Regions from separate parts of the Alteromonas sp. DYW1 genome, predicted to be linked through region 2. Evidence: predicted binding sites of a transcription regulator. Region 2 holds the regulator's gene; the other holds the start of a gene.

Region 1 (15,669 bases), 1.5 Mb from region 2:
TAAATCGGGTAAAGCCGAGCAGACATTGGCAACCATCGATCGGTTCATTCGGTTAAATCCAAATCACTCAGATATCGATTACGTGCACTACATGCGCGGGCTTACGAATATGGAATCGGACAATAACCTGTTCCAAGATTTATTGAATATTGATCGTACTGACCGAGATCCATCGAAGTCACGCGAGGCGTTTGAAGATTTCCGTCGCCTCATAGAGAAGTATCCAGACAGTAAGTATGCTGCAGACGCGCAAAAGCGGATGCTGTACATTAAGAACCGTTTAGCGAGTTATGAGATTGCAATCGCACGCTTTTATATGCGCCGACAAGCTTATGTAGCAGCCGCCAATCGCGGACGTTACGTCCTGGAACACTACCCAGATTCTAATCAGGTTCAACAGGCGTTAGAAATCATGGTCGCGAGTTATGACCAATTGGGCCTCGATGAATTAAAAGAGAACGCGATTAAAACATTGAAACTCAATTACCCAAACAGTGACTTTATTTAGATTCCGTTACTGATCAGTCGCGCATAGACACCGAAGCGAGCATTTATACTGTTTTGCGGCGTTACACGGGCTATCTGGCGTGTAATGCAATTTCGGTTTCCATATTCAACGAGCAATAAGGTTACAAAAATTCCAAGCCGTGGGTGTTTGGAGAAATAAAAAAAGCGTCTAATGACGCTTTTTTTATTTGAAAAATAATTGACTAAAAGGATTGAGCAAGCGCGCCAGCCCTGAGGTAAAGTGCAAAGGCTTGTCCACGATACTAAATACCAAGCATCCCTCTTCTGCTTCAGAAAATGGCGCATGCGTATGCTCGCCATTCAACGCAATGAAATCTCCCGAGTCATAATGTGAAATCCCGTCACTGAATTCGCCATTTATCACTAGTGTCAACTCAGAGCCTTTGTGTGTGTGTTCTGGCACGCGACCGCCTTTCTCCATATAGATGAAGTTAGCTACACCCATATCCCCTAAGTCCACAGGCGCTTGCCACAACTTACCGACTAATGACGACCAATTACCCGTATTTTTCACGTAGCGCTGCAATGCCCGCGGAAGCTTAAATGAACGACCATCAAGCTCAATCGAATCCACAATCGGCTCATGCGTTACGCGAAAATCACTGACCGGTTGCTCAAGGATGTTTGCCAACATCCGATTGAGTTTAGGATCGTCTTCACTGGCCGCAAACGCCTCATTCGCTAACAAACTATTCTCGTTGCGCGCCAACTCCATACACCGTGGGCACATGTCACAATGCGCAGATACGAGCAATGCATTTGCCGGCGGGAGTACTCCCTCTGCGAACTGGCGGATTTGTTCAAGATTTGGGTGAAAATTAATCATACTGCTTTATCATATCTTTCAAACGTTGTAATGCAAGGCGAGTACGCGATTTCACCGTGCCTAATGGAATATCCAATTCATCGGCAACTTCTTGCTGGGACTTGCCGTCGATATAGATGGCTTCTATAACCACCCGTTGTTTAACTGGTAATGAATCGAATAAATGACCCAGTTGCTCAAGCGTCATTTGCTCTTCTAAAGACGTTTCATTCGCGTCAGCCGTTTGTTCGCATAGCACTGGCCACAAATCATCAGAGCAAATATCTTCTTTGCGGTTTTGCAGCTTGCGCAACATATCGAAACGAATGTTTCGAGCGATAGTGAAAATCCAAGTTGAAGGCGATCCCTTCTCAGCGTTGAAAAGATGAGCTTTTTGCCACACATTCGACATTGTGTCTTGGACCAATTCCATCGCCAAGGCTTCATTCCCCATCTGTTTTAACGCATAAGAACGAAGACGCGGCGCGAAGTAGCCAAATATTTTGGCGAACGCAGTTTTACTGCGAGTGGCTGCTATCTCAACTAAATAGCCAGACATCTCTTCAGCACACTCGATAGGTTTGGAAGGTCTCGCGTCGCTCGATTCCACTGGAATACCAACTAGCATAATGACTCTCTTTTCAGCTTTTTGTATTAATACGCTAAATCAAGAGTAATGGATCAGTCTATTAATTGTCGCAGAAATTCGAGCACTTTGCTGCAATCTTTTTGAGCTAAGAATGCTTGCTTTTGCTCCGCTTCCACTGGCAGTAACTCTAGCCAGCGATGGATAACCCAAACAGGATCATTAAATTGTGGGGTTTGATAAAGGCCGTTGACTTCGGGATACTTGTCAAATATTTCCTTGAGCCGTACGTGCATAGGTTCAATATCTGCTGCTGGAATCTCTTCTTTCCAAAGGTCAATTGATTTGCACTCTCCTATTCGAAGACCGTCGGGTTCTGTGAGTATGTTACTTATCTCGACACATTCGAGTCCTTCGACTGTGATACCGAGCAACCCGTCCTCCAGAACATCAAAATCGATAATTTTGCTCTTCGTTCCAATGGAATATATGTGCGAATTATTATCTTTATCACCCTTTGCGTTGAGCATGCACACAACGAATTCAGAATTGGCTGCACACACCTCTTTTACCATGCGAATGTAGCGTGGTTCAAAAATTCTGAGCGACAAACGGCCTGCCGGAAGCAGATGCGCTGATAAGGGAAACAAAGGTAACGTTTGCAAGCTAGAGATACCTCAATCAAAACTAACTATTGGGCAATACGCAAATTAGGACGGCATGGATCGCATTGGGGATTTGATTAATTTTAATTAATGGCTTGATCTTCTTGGTACGGAATTTGGTAAAAAGAACAATCTTTTTATTTGAGTTTTTCGAATGCAGGCGATAGAAAAATTTTGTAATTTTTATCAACAACTTAAAAGCAGAGATATCTCAGGTTTAGCTGATGTTTACGCTCACAACATCGAATTTATCGACCCCATAGCGACTCACAATGGGTTTGATGCAGTCCAAAATTATTTTGCCAAGTTATTAAGTGGAACACGTTCATGTGACTTCACCATAGTGTCGGTCGACGCTGTGGATCATAATCACTATTACGTTACTTGGGTAATGCAATTTGAGTCAATCAAATTAAAGGGCAAGACAATTCAAGTGGAAGGGCTCACAAATTTAAAAACCGATGCAACTCACGTGACATACCATCGTGACTATTATGATATGGGAGAACTCGTGTATGAGCACATACCTTTTTTGGGTTACTGGATTAGAAAAATTAAAAGGCAACTGAAATGAGTAAAACCATGTTAATCACCGGCGCCACCTCGGGCATCGGCGAAGCGCTTGCAAAGTTAGCGGCCCGAAGTGGATACTCAGTGATCGCTTGTGGTAGAAACGAATCGAAGCTCACTGAACTGGCTCAATTAAACAACATTTCGACGCTTCAGTTTGACGTTACCGACGCCGCTCAAGCGCAAGAAAAGTTACATGCAATTAATTGCGACATTGCGGTGTTAAATGCCGGCACATGCGAATATGTAGACGTCGATGCGATCGAACCAGATATGTTTCATCGCGTCTTCGAACCTAATTTTTTTGGCGTTGTTAATTGCGTTGCTGCACTGCGCCCCAATTTGATGCGCGATGACCAATTGGTTATCGTCGACTCACTGGCTCGCTTGTTGCCTTTCACACGCAGTGAAGCCTATGGTGCTAGTAAAGCTGCTCTGCATTATTTCACCAAAAGTCTCGCCGTTGATCTTTCTCGTTCGGGCGTTTTTGTACAGTCAGTGTCACCCGGTTTCGTTGAGACGCCACTCACTGATAAGAATGACTTCGACATGCCAATGAAAATCAGTGTTGAAGAGGCTGTTGAAGACCTATTGCAAGGTATCGAAAAACGTCACGCATCAATCTACTTCCCTACACGATTTAGCCTGATGCTGAGAATGCTTAACCTACTGCCTGCATTTATTAAACATAAACTTTGTGTGGGTATGCAGAAAAACATGCGCCGTGGTGCGAAAAAATGACAAAAAATATCGCAATTATTGGGACCGGTATATCTGGATTGACGTGTGCTTATCTGCTCTCACAAAAGCACACCGTAACTGTCTACGAAGCGAATGATTACATCGGCGGACACACAGCAACCAAACAAGTCAATGTCAATGGTAATAATTACGCCATCGATACAGGATTTATTGTATTCAACGATTGGACTTACCCTAATTTTAACCAATTAATGGCGCGGCTGAAGGTTGAAATGCAGCCTACTGAAATGAGTTTTAGCGTTAAAAACGTTGCCGAAAATTTGGAATACAACGGTAACACCATTAATAGTTTATTTGCTCAGCGACGGAATATTGTGCGTCCAAAATTTATCGGTATGGTGCGCGACATTCTAACTTTTAATAAAGCCTGTAAAGCGCTTGATATAGATGCCGTCAGCAATACAACTACACTTTTCGAATTCATCGCGCAGCTGGGTCTAGGCAAAACGTTTACCGACAATTACATTTTGCCAATGTGTGCAGCCATTTGGTCGGCGTCAATAGAGCAAACCAAACAGTTTCCGTTGCGTTTCTTTTTGCAGTTTTTTAACAATCATGGTCTTTTGAATATTACTAACCGACCGCAGTGGTATACCCTAGTTGGGGGTTCAAGTCGTTACATCGAACCATTAATCAGCGGTTTCAAAGAGCGGATCTTACTCAACACGCCTGTAACGTCAGTTAGGCCTTGCACGCAGGGCGTTGAGATTATGACGGCAGGAGGCGAAATTGCAGTTTATGATGACGTTATCTTTGCTTGCCACAGCGATCAAGCCCTACAAATGTTATCAGCGCCAACGCAGCAGCAAACCAACATTCTTGGGGCAATTCCTTATGCAATGAACGAAGTGGTGCTGCATACCGACACTGCACTTCTGCCAAAACGTGAATTAGCGTGGGCTAGCTGGAACTATCTTATAAAAGGGACGCACAACGAAAGCGATAAACCTGCATCGGTTACCTATAATATGAATATTCTGCAGCGTATTCATACTGCGCCGGAAACGTTTTGTGTGACGCTGAACAACACCGCAGATATTGATCCAGCCAAAATACTTGGAACCTATCATTATGCACACCCGCAATTTGGTACAGATATGGTAAAAGCGCAACAACAGCGCAACGAAATCTGTGGTGTTAACGGTATGCATTTCTGCGGTGCCTACTGGTATAACGGTTTTCATGAGGACGGAGTGCGCAGTGCGTTGGACGTATGCGCTCGTTTTGGACTCACATTGTGAGGTTAGGCTAATGGAAAGCGCACTCTATGTTGGTGAGGTATTGCATCAACGTGTAATCCCTAAGCATCATGCCTTTAACTACCGAATATATCTATTCTGGTTAAAGTTGGACGAAGTCGACCTCGTTGCTCGGTCAGTCACTGGCTTTTCAGCCCGGCGCTTTGCTCCTGTTCAGTTTCGACGGAGTGACTATTTAGGCGACCCCACGATAACGTTGCGTCAAGCCGTGCTAAACCAATGCAGTGAAATCAGTGATGAACCCATCGAAGGCGACGTGTTTATGCTTGGCCAACTCCGTACCTTTGGTTTTTATTTTAGCCCAGTCAACTTTTACTTCATCCGAGCCCAGAGCGGTGAATTTACTCATATGTTGGCTGAAGTCAGTAACACCCCCTGGAATAAACGCCATCATTACTTGGTCGATCTAAAGACTCAACAGCCAACCAACAAGGCTTTTCATGTTTCCCCATTTAATCCCATGGATATGGTTTATCATTGGTCAGTATGTCAACCAGATAACGAGTTAAAGCTAAGCTTATCTTGCTTTAAGCAACAGCGACATTTCACCGCCGCTTTAAACATGAAAAAAATGTCATTGAACTCAAACAGTTTAATGCGCGTATTAGTCTCAATACCAAGCATGGCGTTAAAGACAGTGTTTGGCATTTATTGGCAAGCAATAAAATTGTTTGTTAAGCGAGTACCGTTTTATCCCTATCCCAAAAGTACGAAGGAATAACAAGCATGACTCATGGTGAACAGACCCTAGTTTTCGAAGATCAAATGAGTTGGGTAGACCGCATAGCAAAAAGTCTCTTTTTAGATGTGTTGAAGTCCCTACCACACGGACAAATTACGATTAAAGAGCGCGGAGTAGCGGTAATAACCTGTGGAGATAAAGCAAGTTCTCTGCATGCTGAAGTCAACATTGTTGACCCCAAGGCCTACCGGCATCTATTAATTGGGGGGAGCGTAGCATCCGGAGAAACGTTTACCGATGGCTTGTGGGAAACACCTAATCTAACTGATGTCATTCGGATTTTTGCACGTAACCTCGACACTTTAGATCAGTGGGAAGCAAAGTTCAGATGGCTAAGCTTACCGATGCTTAAAATAAAACATATGTTGCGCAAGAACTCTCAAACGCAAGCGAAAAAGAACATTGCCGCGCATTACGATTTAGGCAACAAACTGTACACCCGTTTTCTCGACGAAAGCATGATGTACTCAGCGGCGATTTATCCCGATGATGCTTGCTCACTAGCCTTAGCACAGCAGCACAAATTAAAGACTATTTGCGACAAACTACAATTAACAGAGTCCGATCACTTGCTAGAAATCGGTACCGGTTGGGGGGGCCTAGCGGTATTTGCGGCTAAACATTATGGCTGCAAAGTTACAACAACAACCATTTCAGAAGAACAATACGCTTATGCGCAAGCTTGGGTGGCTAAAGAAAACTTAGCGAGTCAGATAACGCTATTGAAAAAAGACTATCGTTTACTGGAGGGTCAATACGATAAGCTGGTTTCAATTGAAATGATTGAAGCGGTCGGCAAAGAATATTTAAATAACTTTTTTGCCAAATGCGCCGCTTTGCTAAAACGCGATGGCTTAATGGTGCTTCAGGCCATTACTATCGACGATAGACGTTATGACGACTACGCCCAAGGCGTTGATTTTATACAGAAACACATTTTCCCAGGTGGTTTTTTACCTTCACAATACATAATGAATAAGGCTTTGAAGGAGCATACTGACCTCATGATCCGAGACCTTCACGACATTGGTTTGGATTATGCTCGCACATTGAAAGACTGGTACCACGCCTTTCAGCGCAATCGCGAGGTGCTCCTGCATGATGGTTATGATGATCGGTTCATGCGTTTATGGCAATACTACATGAATTATTGTGAAGGTGGCTTTCTGGAGCGCACGATAAGCACTGTCCAATTAGTGCTGTCTAAACCCGCTTTTCAGCAAGGGATAACCCGTCAAGCACTATGAGATATTGGTTGTTTAAAACTGAACCTGACGCATTTGGGATCCAAGATCTAGCAACACAAACTGGCGGGAAGGCGACGTGGGATGGAGTGCGTAATTATCAAGCGCGCAATTTCTTGCGTGATGAGGTTAATGTTGGTGATACCGTATTTATTTACCACTCCAGTTGTAAAGAGGTTGGTATTGCGGGGCTAGCAAAAGTAACCCGTGTAGGATTGGTTGACGAATCGCAATTTGATCCTGAGTCAAAATATTACGATCCCAAAGCCACAACAGACAACCCACGCTGGTACATGGTAGAAGTGCAACACGTCAAAACACTGCAACAAGTGCTAGCCTTGCGCACGATTAAAGCAATGCCACACATCACAGAGCTGCCGCTAGTAAAAGCGGGGCATCGATTGTCCGTCATGCCGGTGAGTCAATCTGAAGCGCAACAGCTCTTGAACGCTATTAACTAGCCGATAGGTTTCCTTGCCAATTACCCGCTATTGTCTTCGCCTTCCAATACAGAAATAGGTTGCGACATGATGGGCTTACCTTGATTAATCACTATTTCTACACGCCGATTGCGAGAACGAGCATCGGCTTCATCGCCCTCAAGCAATGGCGCGGTATCTGCTTTCCCCACCACTGACATACGCGATTCATCAAACCCATTAGCCCGGCGTAATTCTTCAGCAACCGCTACCGCGCGTTGCGCCGATAAGTCCCAATTTGATCGATACAGCTCATTGGAAATCTGCTGACTATCACTGTGACCTGACACCTCAATTTCTCCTGGCATATCTGCCAACAATTCACCGATACTGCGAATAATCGGTATAAATTGCGGTTGAAGGAATGCTGAACCGGCAGAAAAGGAACCGTTCTCACGGATCCGAATGGTGATTTGCTGACCCAGCGATTCCATTTCTATAGATCCATCAACAATTTGTTTTTCTAATTGTTGTGCGACCTTCTTGAGCATTTCATTGACTTGTTCTTGACTGGCTTGCTGAGTTTGCTGTGCTGCCGATTGATCGGTTGCTGTTTGTTGCGCTTGCCCGCCGCGTTGTGTACCTCGCTGTTTCTGACGGCCACCTGCAGAATCTTCGTCACCTGCTTGAAACTCAAGCATTTGTTGAGTCATTTCAATGGTTTGCTGTTGAATATTTTCAATCGGCGTTGGGTCCGGACGTCCAGGTCTAAACTCCATTGCGATCACGCTGGTACCTTTTGGAATATCTTTAACTTCGATTTTATTTTGTACCCCAAAAGCAAACTTCATCGAACCTGCGATTTGCTTGAACTTGAGCACGTCCATTTCCGAGAACGCCAATAACAAGACAAAGAAACACATCAACAACGACATCAAGTCGGCAAACGTGCCCATCCACGGGGGCAGTCCCTCTGGGGGGCATTTGGGACATTCTTCTTCTTGGCTAGCCATACTTAATCTTCTTCACTTGGCTCAGAACGTTTGCTTGCTGCAAGGTAATTTTTCAGGATCCCCTCGATAACCCTGGGGTTTTGACCATCCGCTATGCCGACAATACCGTCAAGCACCAGCGATTGATTAAGCTTTTCTTCTTCAGCCCGGTTGCCGAGTTTTATTGCAATAGGTAAACAAATCACGTTGGCAAAAAACGCTCCGTACAATGTTGTCAACAAAGCTACCGCCATCGCAGGACCAATGGCTTTGGGATCATCCATATTACTTAACATCGCAACCAATCCTATCAAAGTACCGATCATTCCCATTGCCGGCGCCACATCTCCCATACCTTTGAAAATTCCCGCCCCAAACTCATGCCGCTGGGTTGTCATACTGATATCTTTGGCTAGCGTCTCACGGACCACATCAATGTCGTGGCCATCTACCAGCATATCTACCCCTTTCTGCATAAAGCTATTTTCTATTTCTGCTTCCTCGAGCGCTAAGAATCCGCCTTTACGTGCAGCATCAGCCATTTCGACAATCTTTTGAATGAGGTCTTCGGGCGCTTCGATTTTAAACATGAAGGCTTTGCCTGCGATTTTCCCTGCACCAAAAAACTGGCCCAAGGTAAATTGTGAGAGCACAACAAAGATAGTGCCGCCGAACACGATAAGTATTGAGGGGACATTGATAAACATACCCATATCGCCGCCCAGCACCATCGCCATAACAACGAAACCTATCGCGCCAATAATGCCTATGACGGTTGCTAAATCCACTTGCGACTCCTATGTTGCAACACTGATATAAGATTCTATGCTAGCCATTGTATCGACCAGTACAATAATTTCTATACTCCACTTGCTTAGGGCTTGGAGTTTGGTTCATTTGCACCTTCAGCTACCCCACATTTATACAATATAGCAGAGCCGCAGAACACTGGTTTTATTGTTGTTACTTTACCTTAGATGGCTAGTTTGCCCATGCGTCATCAAGTGGTTAGCAAGGATGGTTTAGATCAGCGTAAAAACGTTGACCCGCTATGTCTCGTTCGGTAAGGTTCGCCAATATTTTCAGACACGTGTGGATGACAAGTTGAGCAACTTTGAACAAACCATCGCAGAACTTGAACAAATTGTGAAAGATATGGAACAAGGTGACCTTCCCTTGCAAACAGCGTTGGAAAAATTCGAGCGCGGCGTGCAATTGACTAAAGAAGGGCAAGCCACGCTAGAAGCTGCAGAACAAAAAGTTAAAGTGCTGATGAACCAAAATGGCAATCAAGAACTCGGTGACCTAAATAGCAGCGATGAATAGCTCCCTTTCTGATTTCCATCATGCTGTGAGGCATGAAGTTGACGAATTTTTAAATCAGCAAATCGCTCAATTGCCCGAGCATGCACCGCAACTTAAAGCCGCGATGCAATATGCTCTGCTAGTTGGTGGTAAACGCATGCGACCATTGCTACATGGTATTATTGCAGATTGCATTCATGCCCCGCGGGCATGTGCAATTGCAGTTTCCGCAGCCATTGAGTGTATTCACGCATATTCGTTAGTGCATGACGACCTGCCAGCAATGGACGATGATGAATTACGCCGAGGTCAACCTACTTGTCATATCAAGTTTGATGAGGCTACCGCTATTTTAACCGGTGATGCATTACAAACGTTAGCCTTCGAAATACTTTCAGGGCCTGCAACTGCCCAATTATCGGATGCTCAACGTATCGATATCATTCGTTGTCTAAGTCAAGCATCAGGTTATCAAGGTATGTGCGGTGGTCAGGCGATGGACTTGGCGGCAACCAACACACGTGTTTCTACGGATTATTTAATCAAACTCCACCAGTTGAAAACGGGCGCTTTACTTAAAGCCTGTGCTATTACAGCAACGATGTTAGATGCTAATTTGGCGGAACGTGAACAGCAGGCGTTTGCCGCATATGCTGAAGCCATCGGTCTAGCTTTCCAAATTCAAGATGACATTTTAGATGTCACTGCCAGTAGTGAAACCTTGGGCAAACCCGCGGGATCCGACGAGCGTGCTAATAAATCAACATTCCCCGCCTTGCTTGGCCTTGCACAATCAAAGGTACAACTACAGGAATATCACACACTAGCGCTTCAAGCCTTGGACACTTTGCCTTACAATACCCAGCTATTACGGCAATTTGCCGACTTAATGCTAAGTAGAACCCATTAATCGCATGACATTAGATATCAACCAGTATCCAACGTTGGCTTTGGCTAACGACCCTGCCGCCCTGCGGACCTTGCCGCAAGACAAATTAAAGGTTTTAGCTGGTGAGTTACGCCAGTATCTATTGGCTTGCGTTAGCCAAAGCAGTGGTCACTTCGCTTCAGGATTAGGAACGGTTGAACTAACCGTTGCGTTGCACTATGTCTATCAAACGCCTTTCGATCGTCTGATATGGGATGTCGGTCATCAAGCTTACCCACATAAAATTCTTACCGGTCGCCGTGAGCGAATGCGCACTATTCGACAAAAAGGTGGTCTCCACCCTTTCCCATGGCCGCCAGAGAGTGAGTTTGATACCTTTGCCGTAGGGCATTCCTCTACTTCTATTAGCGCTGCGCTTGGTATGGCAATCGCTGCAGAGAAAGAACAAAGAGACAGAAAAATCGTCGCAGTTATCGGTGACGGTGCTATGACTGCAGGGATGGCATTTGAAGCACTCAATCATGGCGGTGATATCGATAAAGATCTGGTCGTTGTCTTAAACGACAATGAAATGTCAATTTCTGAAAATGTTGGTGCTCTCAACAGCCACCTTGCTCGTCTACTTACAGGAAATTTGTTTAATAGTATCCGTGATGGCGGTAAAAAACTCTTAAGCAACGTTCCGCCGATCAAGGAATTTGCTAGTCGCGCCGAAGAGCATATCAAAGGCATGGTTGTGCCAGGTACCATTTTCGAAGAACTAGGTTTTAAATACATCGGCCCTATCGATGGCCACGACGTCAATGGTATGGTCGATACCTTACGCAATATGCGCAAAATGAAAGGCCCGCAAATACTCCATGTAGTCACGCGCAAAGGTAAGGGCTACGACGTTGCCGAGAAAGATCCAATCAAATATCACGCCGTACCAAAATTTAATCCGGCTGATAACGCATTACCCGTAAGTAAACCCAGTGGCCCTACCTACTCCAAAGTATTTGGCGATTGGCTTTGTGACATGGCGGCTCAGGATCCGAAACTAGTAGCAGTAACTCCAGCTATGCGCGAAGGTTCAGGTATGGTCCGCTTCTCTCAAGAGTACCCGCAACAATACTTTGACGTTGCCATCGCCGAACAACATGCGGTTACCTTAGCCGCGGGTATGGCGCGTGAAGGGTTGAATGCGATTGTGGCGATTTATTCGACGTTTTTACAGCGTGCCTATGACCAGTTGATCCACGATGTTGCCATTCAAAATTTACCTGTTTTGTTTGCAATTGACCGAGCCGGGATAGTGGGCGCTGATGGCCCTACTCACCAAGGTGCTTTCGATATCAGCTTTCTGCGTTGTATACCGAATATGATGATCATGACGCCCAGTGATGAAAATGAATGTCGACAGATGCTTTATACTGGACACAAAGCGCAGGTTCCAGTGGCGGTTCGTTATCCTAGAGGTACTGGTACTGGTGCGGAAATAAATACTGAAATGACAGAGCTCCCACTTGGCAAAGCACGTTTGTTGCGGGAAGGTAAATCTATTGCAATATTGAACTTCGGGACCCTAATCAACTATGCCGAAGCGGCCGCTACGGAAGCCGACGCCACCTTGGTTGATATGCGCTTTGTTAAGCCGTTAGATACTGACATGATAGAACGTATTGCCGCACAACACGATGCGATTGTCACCGTTGAAGATGGGGCTATTATGGGCGGCGCAGGCAGTGCTGTCGGTGAATACTTGCATGCACAAGGACTCCATGTTCGCTTGCGTAAGGTGGGGTTACCGGATCAATTTATACTGCAGGGTACTCAACAAGAAATGTATGCCGAACTCGGCATGGATACCCAAGGCATACTAAACCAGATCGCTGCGCTAAAACAATAAGGGCAGAACCATCCAATGGAGGCAGGCGCAAGTCATTAGGCCTGCCACAATATCATCCAACATGATCCCGAGACCGCCATGTAAGTGTTTATCAAGAAAACTGATTGGCCATGGCTTGAGAATGTCAAAAATTCGGAATAGTACAAATCCCGCGATTAATGTGGCAGGTGTTATAGGGATGAATAAAAAAGCGACCAACATACCCGCGACTTCATCCCAGACAATCGAGCCGTGATCATGCACCCCCATATCGACGGCAGTTTTATCACAGATCCAGATACCAACAACGCTTGCAAGGCAGGCACAAAGCACCAGCCACTCCATACTGAGCATGGACAATGCGGCCAGCACAGGAATGGCAGCAAGCGATCCCATAGTTCCGGGCATAAATGGAATTAATCCGCTGCCAAATCCCAATGCTAGGAAATGCACCGGATTGCGCATGGATACTTTAGCGCGCAGCTCAGCTTCCATTGAAATGTTCGAAACCTTTGCGACCAGTAAACGCAAAGGGCTTATCGTTTTGGCGCAACTCGATCTTATCGACCAGCCCCGTGATTTGACCAATACAGGTTGTCTTAATACCGAATGTTGTTAGCGCAGTTTCCACTTTACTCTTATATTCTTCACCAATGGTATACAAGAGCTCGTAATCATCGCCTGCCGTTAAACCGTATTGGATGGCTTGAGTAGGGGTTACCACATTGCTCAGCTCTTGTGACAGCGGTAAACGATCAACATGCACGAGAGCTCCACACTTAGAGGCTTTCAAAATGTGCGATAAATCGGCCAACAAGCCATCACTGATATCAATACAGGCACTCGCGCAACGGCGCAGTGCAGTCCCTGCGACCACCTGCGGGCTGGGGTAACGATGACGCTTAATTAAGTAATCGGCGTCAGCACCCGTTGCCTCTAACGCATGCTTCAGGATATCAAGCCCAGCGCCTGCATCGCCTACATGCCCCGTCACATAGATCCAATCTCCTGGCTTAGCACCAGATCGCTTTAACGCTGAGTCTTCGGGTACAAAACCTTGCGCAGTTATGGTTAAAGAAAGTGGACCTGAAACCGTATCACCGCCTATCAATTGCACGTGGTAATACTCAAGCAACTCATAAATACCTTGGCTGAACGCGTCCAGCCATGCTTCTTCAGTTGCAGGGATCGATAAAGACAAGCTTACCCAAGCGGGTTCTGCCCCCATTGCTGCCAAATCACTAAGATTCGCAGCCATTGCCTTGTGCGCAACCGCATGAGCGGGAGCGTCCGGAAGAAAGTGTACGCCGCTAACCAAGGTATCAGTGGTGGTTGCCAAGCACTGCTTGTCAGGCACTTGTGTGACTGCGGCATCATCGCCAATGCCGATTAATACGTCTTTACGCGTGTAGCCACCGCGTTTAAAAAAACGCTCAATTAAATCGAATTCCTTCACGTGACTAACTACGCTCGTGCTTACGCAGTGTTTTTACCGCTTTGTCTAAAACACCATTGATGAATTTATGGCTGTCTTGCGCGCCAAAACTTTTGGCTAACTCAATTGCCTCATTGATGATGACTTTATAGGGTGTCTCTATGCAATGTACGAGTTCGAACGTAGCGATGCGCAAGGTTGCCTTTTCTATCGGATCAAGCTCTTCAGGCAAGCGACCCAAGTAGGGCTTGATTTGCTCATCTAATTGGTCAGTGTGCTCAGCGCAACCACGCAACAAACGCTGAAACAGTGTCATATCGACCTGCTTCATATCGTTACTTGTGGCTAACATCAACTCCACTTGTTCAATCGCATTATTCGACATTTGCCAAGAGTAGACGCCTTGCAATGCCAGTTCGCGCGCTCTATGGCGAGGTGATACTTTCACGTTATTCACCCAGTTGCTGCTCGATGTTTGCCATGACGTTGACCATTTCCAGCGCGCCCATGGCGGCCTCGGCACCTTTATTGCCTGCCTTGGTACCAGAACGCTCAATCGCCTGTTCAATGCTGTCAGTGGTAATAACGCCAAAAGAAACTGGAATAGCAAAATCCAGTGAAACCTGCGCCAGTCCTTTGTTGCATTCGCCTGCAACAAAGTCAAAATGTGGAGTTCCACCACGGATAACCGCGCCCAAGGCGATAATGGCATCAAATTTCTGACTGGCCGCTAGCTTCTTGGCTGCAATGGGTAATTCGTATGCGCCTGGTACACGCACAACGGTAATATCTGCATCATTAACTTCGCCGAAACGCTCCAAGGTGTCGAGCGCCCCTTCTAACAAACTCTCTACAACGAAGCTATTAAACCGCGAAACCACAATAGCAAACCGCTTACCCGTTGCTCTGACATTACCTTCAATTACATTCATTTCACAACCCCTAAAAATTTCGGCGCGCATTATAGCACAGCTTTTCGCCAGTCTAGCTAAAGAAAACTAATTATTCGTGTATATATTCGACTACTTCCAGTCCGTAACCCGATAGAGCGTGGTATTTGACTGGCTTGCTTAACAATCGCATCTGCTTAACCCCCAATGAGGCTAAAATTTGGCTACCTACCCCAACAGTTCGCGAGGATCCTTTCCAATCCGCTGCGGGTGGTGTTTCACCGCGATCTTCCATTTCAAATTGATGCACTTGTTGCGCGATATCTTCTTCTTTACCCAACAACACGAGTACCCCACCGTCATTCGCGATCCGTTGCATCGCTTGTGGTAAAGTCATAGAGCGACTGAGCGAACGCGTGGATCCCAGCAGGTCAGAAAAAGTATTATGCAAATGCACACGCACTAATGTTGGTTTATCAGCCACAATATCGCCCTTCTTCAAGGCGAAATGCAGTTGATTATCAATAATGTCGCGGAAGGTAAAAAGTTCAAATTCACCGTATTGCGTAGGTAAGTGGCACTGGGCTACTCGCTCAATCGTCGTCTCATTGATGTTGCGGTATTCGATAAGGTCTGCAATGGTGCCCATTTTCAGGTTATGCTTCTGCGCAAACGCTTCTAATTCTGGGCGCCTTGCCATAGTGCCGTCGT
Region 2 (15,669 bases):
GCCAAGCCCTGCTCTTCAAACACTTGTTGTACCGCAAAGGCGGCGGCTTTAGCATTCAGGGTGTCAAACACAGTTTCGATAAGAATTAAATCCACGCCGCCCTCAATCAAAGCTTCAGTCGATTCAGTGTAAGCGGCGACAAGCTCATCGAAGGTAATATTGCGTTTAGCCGGGTCATTCACATCTGGAGAAATTGACGCCGTGCGATTGGTTGGCCCTAACACACCCGCAACAAAGCGCGGCTTTTCCGGAGTTTGCCGGGTAAACTCATCGGCTACTTCCCGCGCGATTCTCGCAGCGGCCACATTGATCTCACGCGACAGAGATTGCATATCATAATCGGCCATTGAAATGGTTGTCGCGTTAAATGTATTGGTCTCGATGATATCTGCACCTGCAGCAAAATACTCTGCGTGGATACCCTTAATAATATTCGGCTGGGTTAACACCAAAAGATCGTTATTGCCTTTGAGATCGGTAGGCCAATCCTTAAATTGCTCGCCGCGGTAGTCGGCCTCAGTCAGTTTGTGACGCTGGATCATGGTACCCATTGCCCCATCCAAAATCAGGATCCTTTGTCGCGCAAGGTCATGTAATTCTTTAGTTTTACTCATTAATACATCTCAGTCTGCGGCACTACGCGAATTATACACTCGCATTTAATTCATCTAAGTTATAAGGCGTTGTCTGATAAACAAAGTAATTTAGCCAGTTGGTAAACAGTAAATTTCCGTGACTCCGCCAGCGTACCATTGGCGGTTGCCGTGCGTCATCATTAGGAAAATAATTGACTGGCATTTTGGGTGCAAGGCCAGCGGCAATATCCCGCTGATATTCTTGTAAAAGCGTATCCGCGTCATATTCTGGATGCCCAGTGACAAACACCATACGTTTGTCTTCAGATGCTACTAAATAGGCACCGGTCTGGGCTGACCGTGCGATAACTTGTAAACCAGGCACAGCGTCATAAGTGGCCTCGTCGATAATGCCATAACGGCTGTGCGGAGCATAAAACACCGGATCAAAACCACGCACCAGCTCATTCGTCGGCACTAGCACTTGGTGTTCATATACGCCACACAGTTTTTCATCACGTAAAGCTCGGTGTTGCCCATAGAAATGATACATTGCAGCATGTGCGGCCCAGCACAAATATAAGGTCGACTGCACGTGACGCTTAGCCCACGCCATAATTTGTGTAATGTGCGGCCAATACTTTACGTCTTGATAGTCTAAATGTGCCAGCGGTGCGCCGGTAATGATCAGGCCATCATAGCGTTTGTGTGCGATTTCACTGAAGGCATGATAAAACGCATTCATGTGTTGCTCAGGCGTATGCTTGGATACTTGCTCATCAATCCGGATCAAATCCACATTAATTTGCAAAGGCGTATTAGATAGTAACCTCAGCAGTTGAACTTCCGTTTCAATTTTATTTGGCATTAGATTCAGAATACCTACCTCAAGCGGCCGAATGTCCTGCTGCGCTGCGCGCTCGGCGTCCATACAGAAAATATTCTCTTGCGAAAGAACATCTTGTGCAGGCAATTCACTGGGTATTCTGATTGGCATTGATCTCATTCTCACTGTTACGCTGACGCAACAGTTTGCCGGATCTAGCTAGATTGTCAACTTATTTACGTCTAGACGTCTAAACGTTCAGATGTTTTATCTGTGATCGTTATCAACCGCCATCAACAGTTCAATCTCGGCTCGAGGGATTCCGCATGCGTCGATGATATCGTCAATATCAGCGCCAGAAGCAATCAACCGGCGGGCTTGTTGATACAGTTTTACTTCTGGATCTTTTAACTCTAAATCGTTCACTTGATTGTTGAGCAATACAATTTCTTGTTGCAGCTTTTGTGCGGTATTGGCATTGACTGCCGCCTTATCATACAGCTCGTCGATCAATTGCTGCTGCTTGCGTTGACTTTGCTTGGCTTGTTGCTGAATGTGGTTCATTTGCAACATCAGTTGCTGTTCTAACTGCTCTTGTCGAGCGCTAACACGGTCACGCTGCTGGCGTAGGGAACGCGTAAACCAAAACACCAAAAAAACAAGTGCAATCAAATTAAGAATAGTAAGTGCAGCGATTAGATCTAGCATGCAGAATAAGGTGAGCCTAGGTTATAGCTATCGATAAACGAAGTGCGACAAACAGGCGTTTGCCGCAGGTATTTGGCGCTCGTTTTACAGACTGGAAATTTCGTCCCATTCTTCATCAGACAGCAGTTTATTCAAGTCAACCAAAATCAGTAATTCGCCATCGCGATTACTAACGCCCTGAATAAACTTAGCACTTTCTTCAGTACCCACATTCGGTGCACTATCGATCTCAGAAGAACGCAAATAAACAACTTCTGCCACACTATCAACCAAGATACCGACCACTTGTTCGTCAGATTCAATAATGACAATGCGCGTGTTGTCTGTAATATCCGTTGGTGGCAAGCCGAAGCGTGCGCGCGTGTCGATGACCGTCACAACATTACCGCGCAAGTTAATGATCCCGAGCACATAATCAGGAGCACCTGGCACCGGTGCAATTTCTGTATGGCGAAGGACTTCTTGCACTTGCATTACGTTAATGCCGTAGGTTTCTTCACCTAAGCGATAGGTGACCCATTGCAAAACCTCATCGTTGTTATCTACGACCGTATTACTATTCGTACTTTTTTCACTCATCCTTCATGCTCCTGACACTGACGGTGATTATTTCTGATGACTATTCAAGCCAGCGTTCAATAAATCAGTTAACTGTGATACATCAATTAAAGCACACATCCGCTCTTTCACCATACCCGCTAACCAAGGGCGCTTACCGTCGGATTCTCGCCACTTCACATCTTGCTTTTCCAATTCGATAGTATTGATTAAGGCGTTACTCGACAATCCCCATTCACTATCTGCAAGCATAATGATGTATTTGTAGTGTAGCTTGTCTTCTTCAATTTGTGCGTATTTTTCCGGCATTACCCATTTTGCCGCATCAACTACATTTATTTTTTCATCGCGATGCAGCATAACGCCCATAAACCAATCTGGCTTACCAAACAACGGTCCGATCTTATCAATCTGATGAATGCCTCCAAGATCGATTAACGGAACCGCCATGGTTAATCCTGCGACATCAAAAAATAACGCTTGGAAACGTTTATCTAAACGCTCTTTCAGCGCTTGATGAGACGCTTTCTCATTGTTTATATTAGCTATTTCGGCTGCATTTTGCGCTTCTTTAGTCGCAACAATGATTTCCTCAGCCTCAGGGGCTTCAGTCGCAACCTGTTCAGGTGCGTTAACCATGCTGACTTGCGGTTCCTCTTGTGGCGCAGGATCGGTTATTACCGGTGTGACTGTGGCTTGCTCTAACAATTTTGCTACGCGTTGCGTGGCTTCGACAGGATCAGCCAAATCGACGAGCAAGCCGTCTAAATATTCTTGCATGATCTCTTCTTTAGCGAAGCTCTTTCCTTTACTCATGGTCTATTACGACTCTAACTCTAATAATAATTTGGTATATGCGTATGCCCCCCGCGAACGCGGTGCATACAAGGACAGCGGTGTTTGGGCCTGACTTGCTTCGCGAAAGCGAGTGTCTACCGGTATCGTACTTTTCCAAGTATTTTCGCCATACTCTTGCTTCAGAGTATTATGCGCCTCTAAAGCGGCGTTTACCCGCTTGTCAAACATGGTCGGCACGATTAACGCATCAAAGGTCTTACGCAGTGACTGGCTCATAATTTCGAGTGTATGCATCATTCGGTCTAAACCTTTGAGGGCCAAAAATTCAGTCTGTACGGGAACCAATATTCGATCGCACGCTGCCAACGCATTAACCATCAATACTCCAAGCACGGGTGGACAATCAATCAAGACATAATCAAACTCAGATTCAACCGCCTGCAGTGCACGCGTCAGTACTAACCCCATGCCAGTTTTCGCGCCCAATTTACGATCCAGTGTTGCCAGATTCATCGTCGCAGGCAAAACAAACAAGGTGTCTAACTTAGTGGGACACAAGCAATCAAGTACTAGCTCTTTGTCTAATGGTCCATCATGAACAAAGATGTCATAAGTACTTTTGGTTAACTCTTCAGAATCAATACCAAAATAATAACTTAACGATGCATGTGGATCAGTATCGATCAACAATACTCGCTGTTTGCGTTCAGCCAAAATACCGCCTAACGTTACAGTGGTTGTCGTTTTACCGACACCGCCTTTCTGGTTGGCTATGGTCCAGATTTTCATGGTTAGCCTTTGACTTCTGTCATAACATCTGTGGCCATCCGCTCAATCGGTAAGCTACGCTCTGAAATATTCGCTACGGTAACCGCTTGCGGCATGCCATAAACCACGCAACTGGCTTCGTCCTGCGCCCAAATCGTCGCGCCTAATGCTTTGATCTCTTGACTACCCAACTTTCCATCTGCGCCCATACCGGTGAGAATTAAACCCAAAATGTCGCCCCCGAACACTTGACCGCACGCCTTGAAGGTTAAGTCAACGCTGGGTTTATAGGTTAAATTTTCTCCTGGAACCGAATCGACGATTTTGACCCGAGCAGCACCACTTGTACCTTCGACTAACATTTGCTTACCACCTGGCGCTAGATACGCATGCCCAGGCTTAAGTACATCGCCATTTTGAGCTTCAGATACGCTAATGTTGCACAAGCTATTTAAGCGCTGCGCAAACGCCGTTGTGAACGTTCCTGGCATATGTTGAACCAATAGGATTGGCACAGGGAATGTCGCTGGTAGCGGCTGCAGCACTTTCTGCAAGGCAACGGGTCCACCCGTTGAAGAGCCTATCGCCAAGAGTTTATAGCGCTTGTTTTTACTGCGGTAGACCGGTGGAGATGAAGTTGCAGGGCCACTTAATACTGAGGATGACTTAAAGAATTTTTGTGTCGCCGGCGTACGGCCCGGCGAACTGAGTGGCGGCGCAGATATACCGCGCGCTCGCATTGGCCGACTGGCGATAGCGCGCACTTTGGAACGCAACACCATGGTCGCCTCACGACGGTCGCGAGCGATATCTTCAAAATTCTTCGGAAGGAAATCAAGCGCACCGGCCTCTAACGCTTGGATAGTCGCCTCAGCGCCATCTTGCGTAATAGAGGAAAACATCAAAATCGGCACCGGTGAGGTCTGCATAATTTTACGCACTGCCGTAATGCCATCCATTACCGGCATTTCAACATCCATAGTAATTACGTCCGGTGCAAAGGTCGCTAGTTTGTTTAAAGCATCTTGACCATTGTTCGCTTCAGCAACAACTTCGAGTGCTGGATCCTGATTAAGGATTTCCCGCACCCGGCGTCGATAAAACGACGAATCATCGACCACCAACACCTTGAGTGTCATTACTATTTAGTTTCCTGTCATTCATTGCTTGGCCAGTAAGCCAAACAGCGATTTCACCGTCTATTTATTCAAAGCCTTGCGCGCATACCGCTTAAGCAGCCCAGGAATATCAAGGATCAATGCGATACCACCATCTGAGGTTATGGTAGCGCCAGCCATTCCAGGTGTGCCCTGTAATAGCGCATCAAGCGGTTTTATGACGACTTCTTCTTGACCAATCAAAGCATCAACCACAAAGCCCATTTGCTGTGTACCGATTTGGACAACGACCACATGGCCTTTATCCTTTTCTACTTGTCGATTACCACGACGTAACCATTCACCGAGATAGAACAAGGGTATCGCTTTGGAACGCACGATCATGGTTAGCTGACCATCAACGGTATTCGTCTTAGAGATATCCATATTGATGATCTCGTTAACCGCACCAAGTGGTAACGCAAAAGTTTGCTCGCCAACAATAATCATCAATGTTGGCAATATCGCGAGAGTTAACGGTACCTTAATTTCTAAGCGTGTGCCGCGACCAAGCTGAGAATCAATATTTACACTACCATTGAGTTGGTTGATCTTGGTTTTAACCACATCCATACCAACACCACGGCCTGAAATGTCACTGATTTCAGTTTTGGTCGAGAACCCTGGCGCAAAAATCAGATTAAAAGCTTCGACATCAGACATTCGAGCGGCAGCATCTGCATCGAGCACGCCACGATTAATCGCAATCTCTTTCAATTTATCGGGATCCATTCCCTTACCATCGTCATCAATGGTCAGCAAAATATGATCGCCCTCTTGGGATGCAGAGAGTTTAACTGTACCCATACGAGGCTTACCGGCGGCTTGGCGGTCATCCGGCATTTCGATACCGTGGTCAACCGAGTTACGCACCAAATGCACTAACGGATCGGCCAACGCTTCAACCAGATTTTTGTCTAAATCCGTTTCTTCACCTTCCAGCTCGAGGGTAATTTCTTTTTTCAGACTCCGTGCTAAGTCCCTGACAACGCGAGGGAAGCGACCAAAGACCTTTTTGATTGGCTGCATGCGGGTTTTCATTACCGCACCTTGCAAATCCCCGGTTACCACGTCGAGGTTAGCAATCGCTTTGCTCATGCTCTCGTCGTTAACGTTAATCCCCAAGCTTAACAGGCGGTTACGCACAAGTACTAACTCTCCAACCATATTCATGATTTGGTCGAGTCTCTTGGTATCAACACGTACAGTGGTCTCAGCAGGTGGCGCCGCTGCGGCCGCTTTTTTATCATCTTTCTTCGCAGCCGGTTTTGCCGGAGCCTTCGCTGCCGGCGCTTCTTTAGCTGCGGCAGCAGGCTTAGCCGCTGGTGCAGCTTTTTTGGCTTCGTCGCCAGCAGAGGATGACTTCGCTGGCGGTGCCTGAGTCGCTGCTGTAGGTTTATCTTCTTTTACTGGTTCTTGCGGCTTAGCTGGCTCTGCCTTCGCTCCCGGACCTTGGCCTTGTCCATGCAGCTGATCCAACAAAGATTCAAACTCATCATCAGTGATTTCATCACTACTAGCGTCTGCTGTTGGACTTGTATTGGCTTTCTCTGCAGGTGCCTCAGCTGTTTTGCTACCCGCTTCAAACTTACCTTTACCATGCAACTGGTCGAGTAACGCTTCAAACTCGTCATCACTGATATCATCATCACCAGAAGTACTCGATGACGATTCTGCCGCAGGTGTTGCTTCTGCTTTGGGTTTTGGCGCACTAGGTGCTCCACCACCATGCAGTTCATCTAACAGCGCTTCAAATTCATCCTCAGTGATTTCGTCGATGCTACCGCCTTCATCTGCACTGGACGCAACCGGCTCATTGCTTTCCGCTGGCGAATCTTCCACAGCGAACTCTATTTCCTCAGCACTATCGGATGCTGGTTCTGCTGCGCTGGCATCGCCATCGAAAATGTTTTCATCAGGAGATTCAGGATGGCTGAGTTTATGTAATAGATCGATAAGTTCGGGTTCTGCTGGCTCAAGTGGTTCACGCGCTTTAACCTTGTCAAACATTTCCACAACCACATCTGTGGCGCGCAAAATGACATCCATTAAATCAGGCGTTAGCGTACGCTGCCCGTTACGCATTACGTCAAAAACGTTTTCCGCGCCGTGACAAATATCAACGAGTTCAGTGAGTGATAAGAACCCGGCACCACCTTTGACCGTATGATAACCGCGAAAAATCGCGTTCAGTAGATCTTTATCTTCAGGATTATTCTCTAAATCAACGAGCTGCTCCTGTAATTGTTCAAGTATCTCTCCAGCTTCCACTAGAAAGTCTTGCAATATTTCCTCGTCTACATCAAACGCCATTAATACGCTCTCCTAAAATCCCAAGCTCGATAACAGGTCATCGACATCATCTTGGCCACTTACCACGTCATCACGTTGGTCAGCATCGATAATTGGACCTTCCGCTTCCACGTTATCGGTCTTTTTCTCAGATTTTTGAGGACTTTGCTTCATTTCCGGGTCACCAAACATGGTTAACATGTTAACCAAACTGTCCTCGACCTCTTTTACCAACTCGATTACTCGCCGAATCACTTGCCCAGTTAAGTCTTGATAACCTTGAGCCATAAGCACTTCAGTCATCAGTGAAGTCAGCTTTGCTGAATCTGTTGAAGCATCTTCCAACAACTTGTCCAAGTCCGCACACAAAGTCTTAAACTCACCCAACTCAATTTGACGTGTCATGAGCTTTTTCCACTCTGGCAACACCGCGCTGATCCGCTCATTGAGTTTTTCTGCTAATGGCATGCTCGTTTCAACCGCATCCATTGTAGTATTAGCCGCTTTTTCGGTTTCTTCAATGACGTACAACAGACGTGACTGGGCGTCTGGGATCTCCTCGCTCGCTAAGCCTTTGATACGATCATCAATTTGGAAGCTATTGAGGGAGTCATGGAGTTGACGTGTTAATTTACCGACTTCAGCAAACAACTCGATAGACTCTTTCATAGAAGCAACTTCAAGAATCGCATTAGCCGACTCGTGATCGCCCTCCTCAAGATAGGTGACGAGCTGTTTCGCTTCTTCTAAAGAAATTGGAACTGTGGATTTATCAGGCATCCAGTGTCTCCTTTTGTTGAAAGACCGTCTGGATTAACCTAAGCGTTCGAAAATCTTTTCGAGCTTTTCTTTTAAGGTAGCAGCGGTAAATGGCTTAACCACATAGCCATTTACTCCGGCTTGTGCCGCAGCTACGATTTGTTCCTTTTTGGCTTCAGCAGTTACCATCAACACCGGCAAGTGCTTAAGACCATCATCTGAACGGATAGCGCGCAACAAATCAATACCCTGCATACCCGGCATATTCCAATCGGTAACAACAAAATCAAAGTCACCTTGTTGTAACATGGGTAACGCCGTGCTTCCATCGTCTGCTTCTTGAATATTCGTAAAGCCGAGATCTTTAAGCAGGTTCTTTATGATGCGTCTCATTGTTGAAAAATCATCAACAACAAGAATTTTCATATTTTTATCCAAAACAGCCTCCACTGAGGAACATTATCATTGTTATTGTTAAGCTTCAGTCATTCGCCAAGCTTGCATCCGCGCTTTCAGCTTTAGCATTGCTTGACTATGTATTTGACTCACTCGCGATTCACTGACTTCTAAAACCTCGCCAATTTCGCGTAAATTCAATTCTTCATCATAGTATAGCGAAAGGACAATTGCCTCTCGCTCTGGCAGTGTCGTAATTGCATGCGCCAAGGCTTTTTGAAATGCCCCTTGCATCAAATCTTCAAAGGGGGCGTCGGAGCCTTTGCTCTGTTCATCGCCGATGACATCTTCAGACACGCCTAAATCTTCGATTGCGACTAGCTTACCTGCGTTCACTTCATTTAGCATCTGGTGATACTGCGCCAGAGATACATTCAGTTTAGCGGCAATATCCACATCACGCGCGTCGCCACCAGTTTCTCTTTCGACTTGCGCTATCGCTTCCATAATAGTGCGACTGTTTTTATGCACTGAGCGCGGTGTCCAGTCGCCCTTGCGAATTTCGTCTAACATCGCACCACGAATTCGGATCCCTGCAAAAGTTTCAAAACTAGCGCCTTTGGATCCATCGAAATTTTTCGCAGCTTCCAACAAGCCAATCATGCCTGACTGGATCAAATCATCGACAATCACACTGGCTGGCAAGCGCGCCATGAGGTGGTGAGCAATACGCTTAACTAGCGGCGCGTGGCGCTCCACAATAGCGTTTAAATCGACACTCTGTTGATATGCTGCCACCTTACTACTCACCCGTTATCACCTACCGCCTTGCGAGTTAACAACTGCTCTAGGAAAAACTCCAAATGCCCGCCCGGTTGTTCGGGAATAGGCCAATGGCTTGCGGAACGCGCCAAATCACTGATTGCAAGGGCTGCTGGAGAAGCAGGAAACGCATCAACAATCGGTGTTTGTTTACGCACCGCTTTACGAATATTTTCATCAAACGGAACCGTTGCCACTAACTCTAGTGCAACATCCAGGAATCGCCCAGTGACTTTCGAAAGTTTATTAAATAATTCGCGCCCTTCACGATCACTACGAACCATATTGGCTACGACTTTAAACTTGAACACGCCGTGTTCACGGTTGAGGATTTTTATTAGTGCGTAGGCATCGGTGAGTGAGGTTGGTTCATCACATACCACGACTAGAATATCTTGTGCCGCGCGACTAAAACTCAGAACCATATCTGAAATGCCTGCAGCAGTATCGACAATTAAGACATCGATAGGGGTTTTCAATTCACTAAAGGCTCGGATCAGACCAGCATGTTGGGTCGGTGTTAATTCCGTCATGCTTTGTGAGCCGGATGTGGCTGGTGCAATTTTAATTCCGTGAGGTCCAGTCACAAGCACCTCGTCGAGCGTACATTCGCCAGATAAAACGTGCGACAAATTTTTGTCGACCCGCAAGCCTAACATCACGTCAACGTTAGCCAGCCCCAAGTCAGCATCCAAGACCAGCACCCGCTGCCCTTGCTTCGCCATTGCCACAGCAGTATTCAGTGTAATGTTAGTTTTACCAACACCCCCTTTCCCACCGGTGACCGCAATAACCTTAATTAAACGTGATTGTTTCATTCTTCTTAAGCCGCTAGCCTGATCTTCAATCATACTGCTTTTGCTGTATTTGCCGCTATATGGTTGCTAGTATGGTGCAACTTGTACTTTTTATAAAGCCTTGCTGCAAGAGAAATCAGATTTTTTCCACTTGCAGACGCAATATCTTCCGGTACTTTCTGACCATCCGTAACAAAGCTTAGCGGTAAGTTATAGTTTATAGCAACACTTAGCATTTCACCCAATGAATAGCATTCATCTAACTTTGTGAATATGCACCCTTGCAGTGGTACGTTTTTATACGCATTCACAACGCCTTGCAGGCTGGCATATTGGGCATTTGCTTGCGCAACCAAATAATAGTTAATTGGCATGTTAATCCCACGCGATAACTCTTGCAACTGACCAATTAAGCGCGCGTCTCGTTGCGAGAAGCCTGCAGTGTCGATTAGTACCATTCGCTTATTTCGTAGTTGATGAATAACATTTGCCAATTCTTCACCGTTGTGGGCTTTCTTAACAGTACAACCAATGATCTTACCGTAGGTTGATAATTGCTCGAACGCACCAATACGATAGCTGTCAATAGTCACTAAAGCGACCTGTTCGGCGCCATGTTTTTGAGCATAGCGCGCGGCCAGTTTTGCGATTGTTGTCGTTTTCCCCACACCAGTAGGCCCAACCATTGCGACAACACCAGACTGCGTAAGTAAATGCTGGCCGCCTACGTGTACTCGATTAGCTAATAATTTGAGTAGCATTAACCAAGCATCACGCTCATTGGCTTCTGCTGGCAAATAATTGATTAATTGATCACTGAGTGATTCTTCAATTCCCATTAATTGAAGTTGTTCATATAAATAACCATGCAATGGGTTTTTCAACTGTTTGCGTTGCTCTGTCAATGCCGCGACTTGAAATGAAAGAATGTTACGCAGCGACGCCAATTCTTGATGCATATCCGCCAGTTGCTGCGGTACGTCTGCATGATGCTGAGCGGTTGCGTTCGCGGCACCGGATTGATTGCTCTCTACCGACGGTGTCGCCTGCACATTGGGCGCTTTTTCAGCATAAGTCTGCGCATAAGGCTCAGCTTTCGCAGACACTCGATTAGGTTTGGTAGTTTCTCGCTCGGTACTCGCCGTTGCTGACTGCTTCGCATTTGCCGCTTGTTGCTTTTCAAGCAACTGCTTCAAACTATCCGGACCATCATCGCCAATAATTTCACTCAGAGTTGGCGTGCGTTGGCGAGGTTCCGCTTTAATCGTTTTGGCTGACGTTGGCGGTGTTTGTGTATGTGGGTCGTAAGCGGCAACGAGTTCAATGCCTGAGCCGGTTTTGCGGGTCGACATGATTACGGCATCAGCACCAAGCTCTTCTTTCACTTGACGCAATGCCTCGCGCATATCCTTACCGACAAATCGTCTAATTTTCATCGCTTATGCTCCACTTCACTTATCTGCTTATTGCCCAACGGCACTTACAATTCGAATTTGCTTATCATCAGGAATTTCCTGATAGGACAGGACATGCAAACCCGTCACCGCATGTTTTAAGAAACGCGATAATACCGGTCTTAACATGCCTGACGTCAGCAATACTGATGGTTCTCCTGCCAGCTCCTGCTGCTGAGTCGCCTCGCTGAGCGATTGCTGGATCCGGTCAGCTAGTCCAGGCTCAATACCAGCGCCATCCTCGCCACCTGCCTGTAATGACTTGTGCAGTATTTGTTCCAACTCTGGCGCCAAAGTAATGACGGGCAGCTCGGCCCCGCCGTGATTGATTTCTTGGATAATTAAACGCTTCAAAGCGATCCGCACGGCTGAGACTAATACGTCAGGATCTTGACTTTTCGGACCATATTCACACAACGTTTGTACAATCGTGCGCATATCACGAATAGGTACACCTTCGTACAGCAACGTGCGCAAGACTTTAACCACCGTGCTGAGCGATAAAATATCAGGGATCAGCCCTTCTACCAGTTTTGGATTACTCTTGGCTAACATGTCCAAGAGTTGTTGAGCTTCCTCGTGCCCGAGTAGTTGATAGGCATTAGTTGTCAACAATTGACTCAAGTGGGTTGCCACAACTGTGGCGGTATCAACCACGGTATAGCCTAATGTTTGGGCATGTTCACGCTGGGCTGGTTTGATCCAAACAGCATCTAAACCAAAGGCAGGATCTTTCGTCGGTTTACCATCAAGCTTACCAAAGACCTGACCTGGATTAATCGCTAGCTCGCTGTCATGATTAATATCTGCTTCCCCGACGTTTACGCCTAACATGGCAATTGTGTAAGTTGTCGGGTTGAGATCAAGATTGTCTCGAATGTGCACTGGCGGGATCAGGAAGCCAAGTTCTTGCGAAAGCTTTTTCCTAACTCCCTTAATGCGCGTCAACAGCTCGCCACCTTGCGCTTTATCCACCAAGGGGATCAAACGATAACCCACTTCTAGTCCGATGGTATCGACCTGCTGTACGTCATCCCAACCGAGTTCTTTAATTTCTGCCGGGGTTTGACTGTCAGCCGGTAACACTTCGCCGGTTTTTTCAACTTTCTCGGGTTGTTGGGCTTGGCGTGTTTTGAGGTAGGCCAATCCCCCTGCAAGCGCACTAAAACTTAAGAATGCGAGGTGTGGCATACCAGGGACAATACCCATAACGAATAGAATACCCGACGCAATAGACAAAGCTCGAGGGTTGGTGAGCTGTTTATCCAGCTCCTGACCCATTTCCTGGGTTTCATTCTCACGCGTAACGATTATCGCAGTTGCCACTGACAACAATAACGATGGGATCTGAGCGACCAAACCATCACCAATGGTCAGAATGGTATATACCTCAAGTGCTCGACTGAACGGCAGGTCATACTGCACTAAGCCGATAAACAAGCCGCCTACGATATTGATAAGCATGATAAATAGGCCTGCAATAGCATCACCTTTAACGAACTTTGAAGCACCATCCATTGAACCGTAAAAATCAGCTTCTTGAGTGATCTCTTCACGTCGTTTACGGGCTTCATCTTGATCGATGTAGCCCGCATTCAAATCAGCGTCGATAGCCATTTGCTTGCCTGGCATCGCATCCAAGGTAAAACGAGCACTTACCTCAGAGATACGTCCGGCCCCCGCGGTCACAACTTTAAAGTTTATAATCAATAAGATCGCGAATACGACCACACCCACGGCAAAGTTACCGCCGATAACGACTTCACCAAAGGCTTGGATCACTTTACCTGCAGCATCGCCACCTTCATGCCCGTACAGCAAAACAACCCGTGTTGAAGCAACATTAAGTGCCAATCGTAAGACTGTTGCGATAAGCAAAACTAAGGGGAAAATACCGAAATCAACCGGCTTTTGCGTGAATACGGCAACCAGAATGATCACCAACGATAGCGCTATGTTGAAGCTGAACAGCACGTCAAGCAAGAAGGGTGGCATGGGCAAGATAACCATGCCCATAATGGCCAATAAAACCATGGGCGCGCCAAGCCCTGACGTAAAGCGCTTGAGTTGGTTCTTATCGAAATTTCGCCATTTAGCGGTTAATTCCATCCTGACAGCCACTCCCCTATAACGGAATTTTGACGCAAAAATTACGGTTTCAAGATGTATTTCAACAACTGTGCCAGTCTCTGCTTTATGGCGTAATTTTTTATTTTAGTGACTAATTTTTGCAAAATTGTCCGCCAGCAATTGTCCCGAACAAGAGCAAACAGGTAGGGTTTACGCAGCAAGCAATGACCACAATCGCCAACTGACGACAATCACCATCAACGGGCTTTTAGCGTTTTTTTCATTAAACCAACTACACAATTAGATTAAGTGAAGATTAACTAGCGACGATATTCCGGCGGAATAGGTAGGTCACGTTTTAATGGTTTTGGTCGCGCGCCCTTACCGGCTTTAAAGGCTTTGAGTTGATAAACATAAGCCAACACCTGGGCTACCGCCATAAACAGCTTGTTAGGGATCTCGTGATCTGTTTCGGTACTGTAATAAATAGCCCGCGCTAACATCGGCGATGGAATTAATGGTACGTCACTGGCGGTGGCGATTTTCCGAATATGCATCGCTAGTTCATCAACCCCTTTAGCCACCACGACTGGCGCTCGATTACCATCTTCATCGTACTTTAAAGCAACCGAATAGTGAGTTGGGTTAGTAACCACAACATCGGCTTTCGGTACTTCTTGCATCATGCGCCTTGCTGCAGCTTGAAATTGTAGTTTACGAATACGCCCTTTAACTTGTGGATCACCCTCGGCATTTTTACGTTCATCTTTGACTTCTTGCTTCGTCATTTTCATTTGTTCATGATGCTTATGGCTTTGATAGGGCACATCAATCGCCACGATTGGGATCAACGCGCAGCACATGATCAAGAACGCCCACTCGATCATATCTAAAGCATGAAAAATACTCAGGGGATAGAGCTCCTGATCCAAGTGCAGCGCTTCATCACGAAACAAGAGCAAGGATAAATACGCTGCGCCCGCAACTACGATAAACTTGCCCAAAGCCTTTAATAGCTCGACCAAACCCTCCACACCAAACATGCGTTTAAAACCATTAATGGGATTAATTTTCTCAGCTTTTGGTGTCGCAGATTCCCAGGTGAAATTGTAGCCCCCTAAGGCTATTGACCCATAGATGCCGGCCACCATTGCAATGATCATGTAAAACAAAACCGGCGTACTCACCTCTGAGAATGCTTGCCCCCAGATTTGAAACATATGATTCAAATCATAGGTTTCATCCCGCGATAAAGTAAACGAGCGTTGCATGATCTGAAACAACGCGCTGGCTATATATGACCCCATCAGCATAAATGCTACTGCACTGGCGATTAAAACCAACGCCGTCGACAGCTCGCGCGACCGAGCGATCTGCCCCTTCTTGCGCGCATCTTGGATCTTTTTCTGTGTGGGTTCCTCGGTTTTTTCGTATGAATCAGCCATGCCAGCCTACACTCCGCAGATCCGCACTAACTGACACATCATCAGCTGAGCGCGTTCCCACTGCTGTTCAAAGTGATTGGTAAAGTTAGCCATGGTGATCCAGATGATCACAAGGCCCATGATCTGGGCAATCGAAAAGCCTATGCTGAATATATTCAGTTGCGGTGCAGCTTTGGTCATTACACCAAAGGCGAGATTAACTATTAACAAAGAAACAATCGGTGCCAGTGTCATGATCACTGCA

The links. Region 2 encodes FliA, which starts transcription of late flagellar genes. Its sites were predicted from a motif close to CTAAAGNTNNNNNNNNNNNNGCCGATA; they were not measured.
Region 1: a site for FliA is predicted at 9,411-9,437, ahead of pomA (flagellar motor protein PomA). Genes of this name have one in related genera too.

What each region holds. Positions count from the first base shown of each region.
Region 1 covers NZ_CM186038.1:1,153,930-1,169,598, reverse strand. Annotated here, with positions in the region: gene AC121Z_RS05230 (outer membrane protein assembly factor BamD) at 1-508, shown strand, start outside; gene AC121Z_RS05225 (ChrR family anti-sigma-E factor) at 692-1,354, opposite strand; gene AC121Z_RS05220 (sigma-70 family RNA polymerase sigma factor) at 1,347-1,961, opposite strand; gene AC121Z_RS05215 (LON peptidase substrate-binding domain-containing protein) at 2,015-2,584, opposite strand; gene AC121Z_RS05210 (nuclear transport factor 2 family protein) at 2,739-3,158, shown strand; gene AC121Z_RS05205 (SDR family NAD(P)-dependent oxidoreductase) at 3,155-3,895, shown strand; gene AC121Z_RS05200 (NAD(P)/FAD-dependent oxidoreductase) at 3,892-5,157, shown strand; gene AC121Z_RS05195 (DUF1365 domain-containing protein) at 5,168-5,896, shown strand; gene AC121Z_RS05190 (class I SAM-dependent methyltransferase) at 5,902-7,164, shown strand; gene AC121Z_RS05185 (EVE domain-containing protein) at 7,161-7,622, shown strand; gene AC121Z_RS05180 (flagellar motor protein MotB) at 7,643-8,593, opposite strand; gene pomA (flagellar motor protein PomA) at 8,596-9,360, opposite strand; gene AC121Z_RS05170 (exodeoxyribonuclease VII small subunit) at 9,614-9,898, shown strand; gene AC121Z_RS05165 (polyprenyl synthetase family protein) at 9,891-10,787, shown strand; gene dxs (1-deoxy-D-xylulose-5-phosphate synthase) at 10,792-12,654, shown strand; gene AC121Z_RS05155 (phosphatidylglycerophosphatase A family protein) at 12,643-13,128, opposite strand; gene thiL (thiamine-phosphate kinase) at 13,118-14,089, opposite strand; gene nusB (transcription antitermination factor NusB) at 14,094-14,516, opposite strand; gene ribH (6,7-dimethyl-8-ribityllumazine synthase) at 14,518-15,000, opposite strand; gene ribBA (bifunctional 3,4-dihydroxy-2-butanone-4-phosphate synthase/GTP cyclohydrolase II) at 15,071-15,669, opposite strand, start outside.
Region 2 covers NZ_CM186038.1:2,623,293-2,638,961, forward strand. Annotated here, with positions in the region: gene AC121Z_RS11755 (homocysteine S-methyltransferase family protein) at 1-614, opposite strand, end outside; gene metA (homoserine O-succinyltransferase MetA) at 646-1,572, opposite strand; gene AC121Z_RS11765 (DUF2802 domain-containing protein) at 1,669-2,109, opposite strand; gene AC121Z_RS11770 (chemotaxis protein CheW) at 2,194-2,688, opposite strand; gene AC121Z_RS11775 (chemotaxis protein CheW) at 2,716-3,483, opposite strand; gene AC121Z_RS11780 (ParA family protein) at 3,490-4,254, opposite strand; gene AC121Z_RS11785 (protein-glutamate methylesterase/protein-glutamine glutaminase) at 4,257-5,372, opposite strand; gene AC121Z_RS11790 (chemotaxis protein CheA) at 5,433-7,703, opposite strand; gene AC121Z_RS11795 (protein phosphatase CheZ) at 7,716-8,462, opposite strand; gene cheY (chemotaxis response regulator CheY) at 8,496-8,879, opposite strand; gene AC121Z_RS11805 (RNA polymerase sigma factor FliA) at 8,916-9,647, opposite strand; gene AC121Z_RS11810 (MinD/ParA family protein) at 9,644-10,510, opposite strand; gene flhF (flagellar biosynthesis GTPase FlhF) at 10,507-11,892, opposite strand; gene flhA (flagellar biosynthesis protein FlhA) at 11,920-14,019, opposite strand; gene flhB (flagellar biosynthesis protein FlhB) at 14,301-15,425, opposite strand; gene fliR (flagellar biosynthetic protein FliR) at 15,432-15,669, opposite strand, start outside.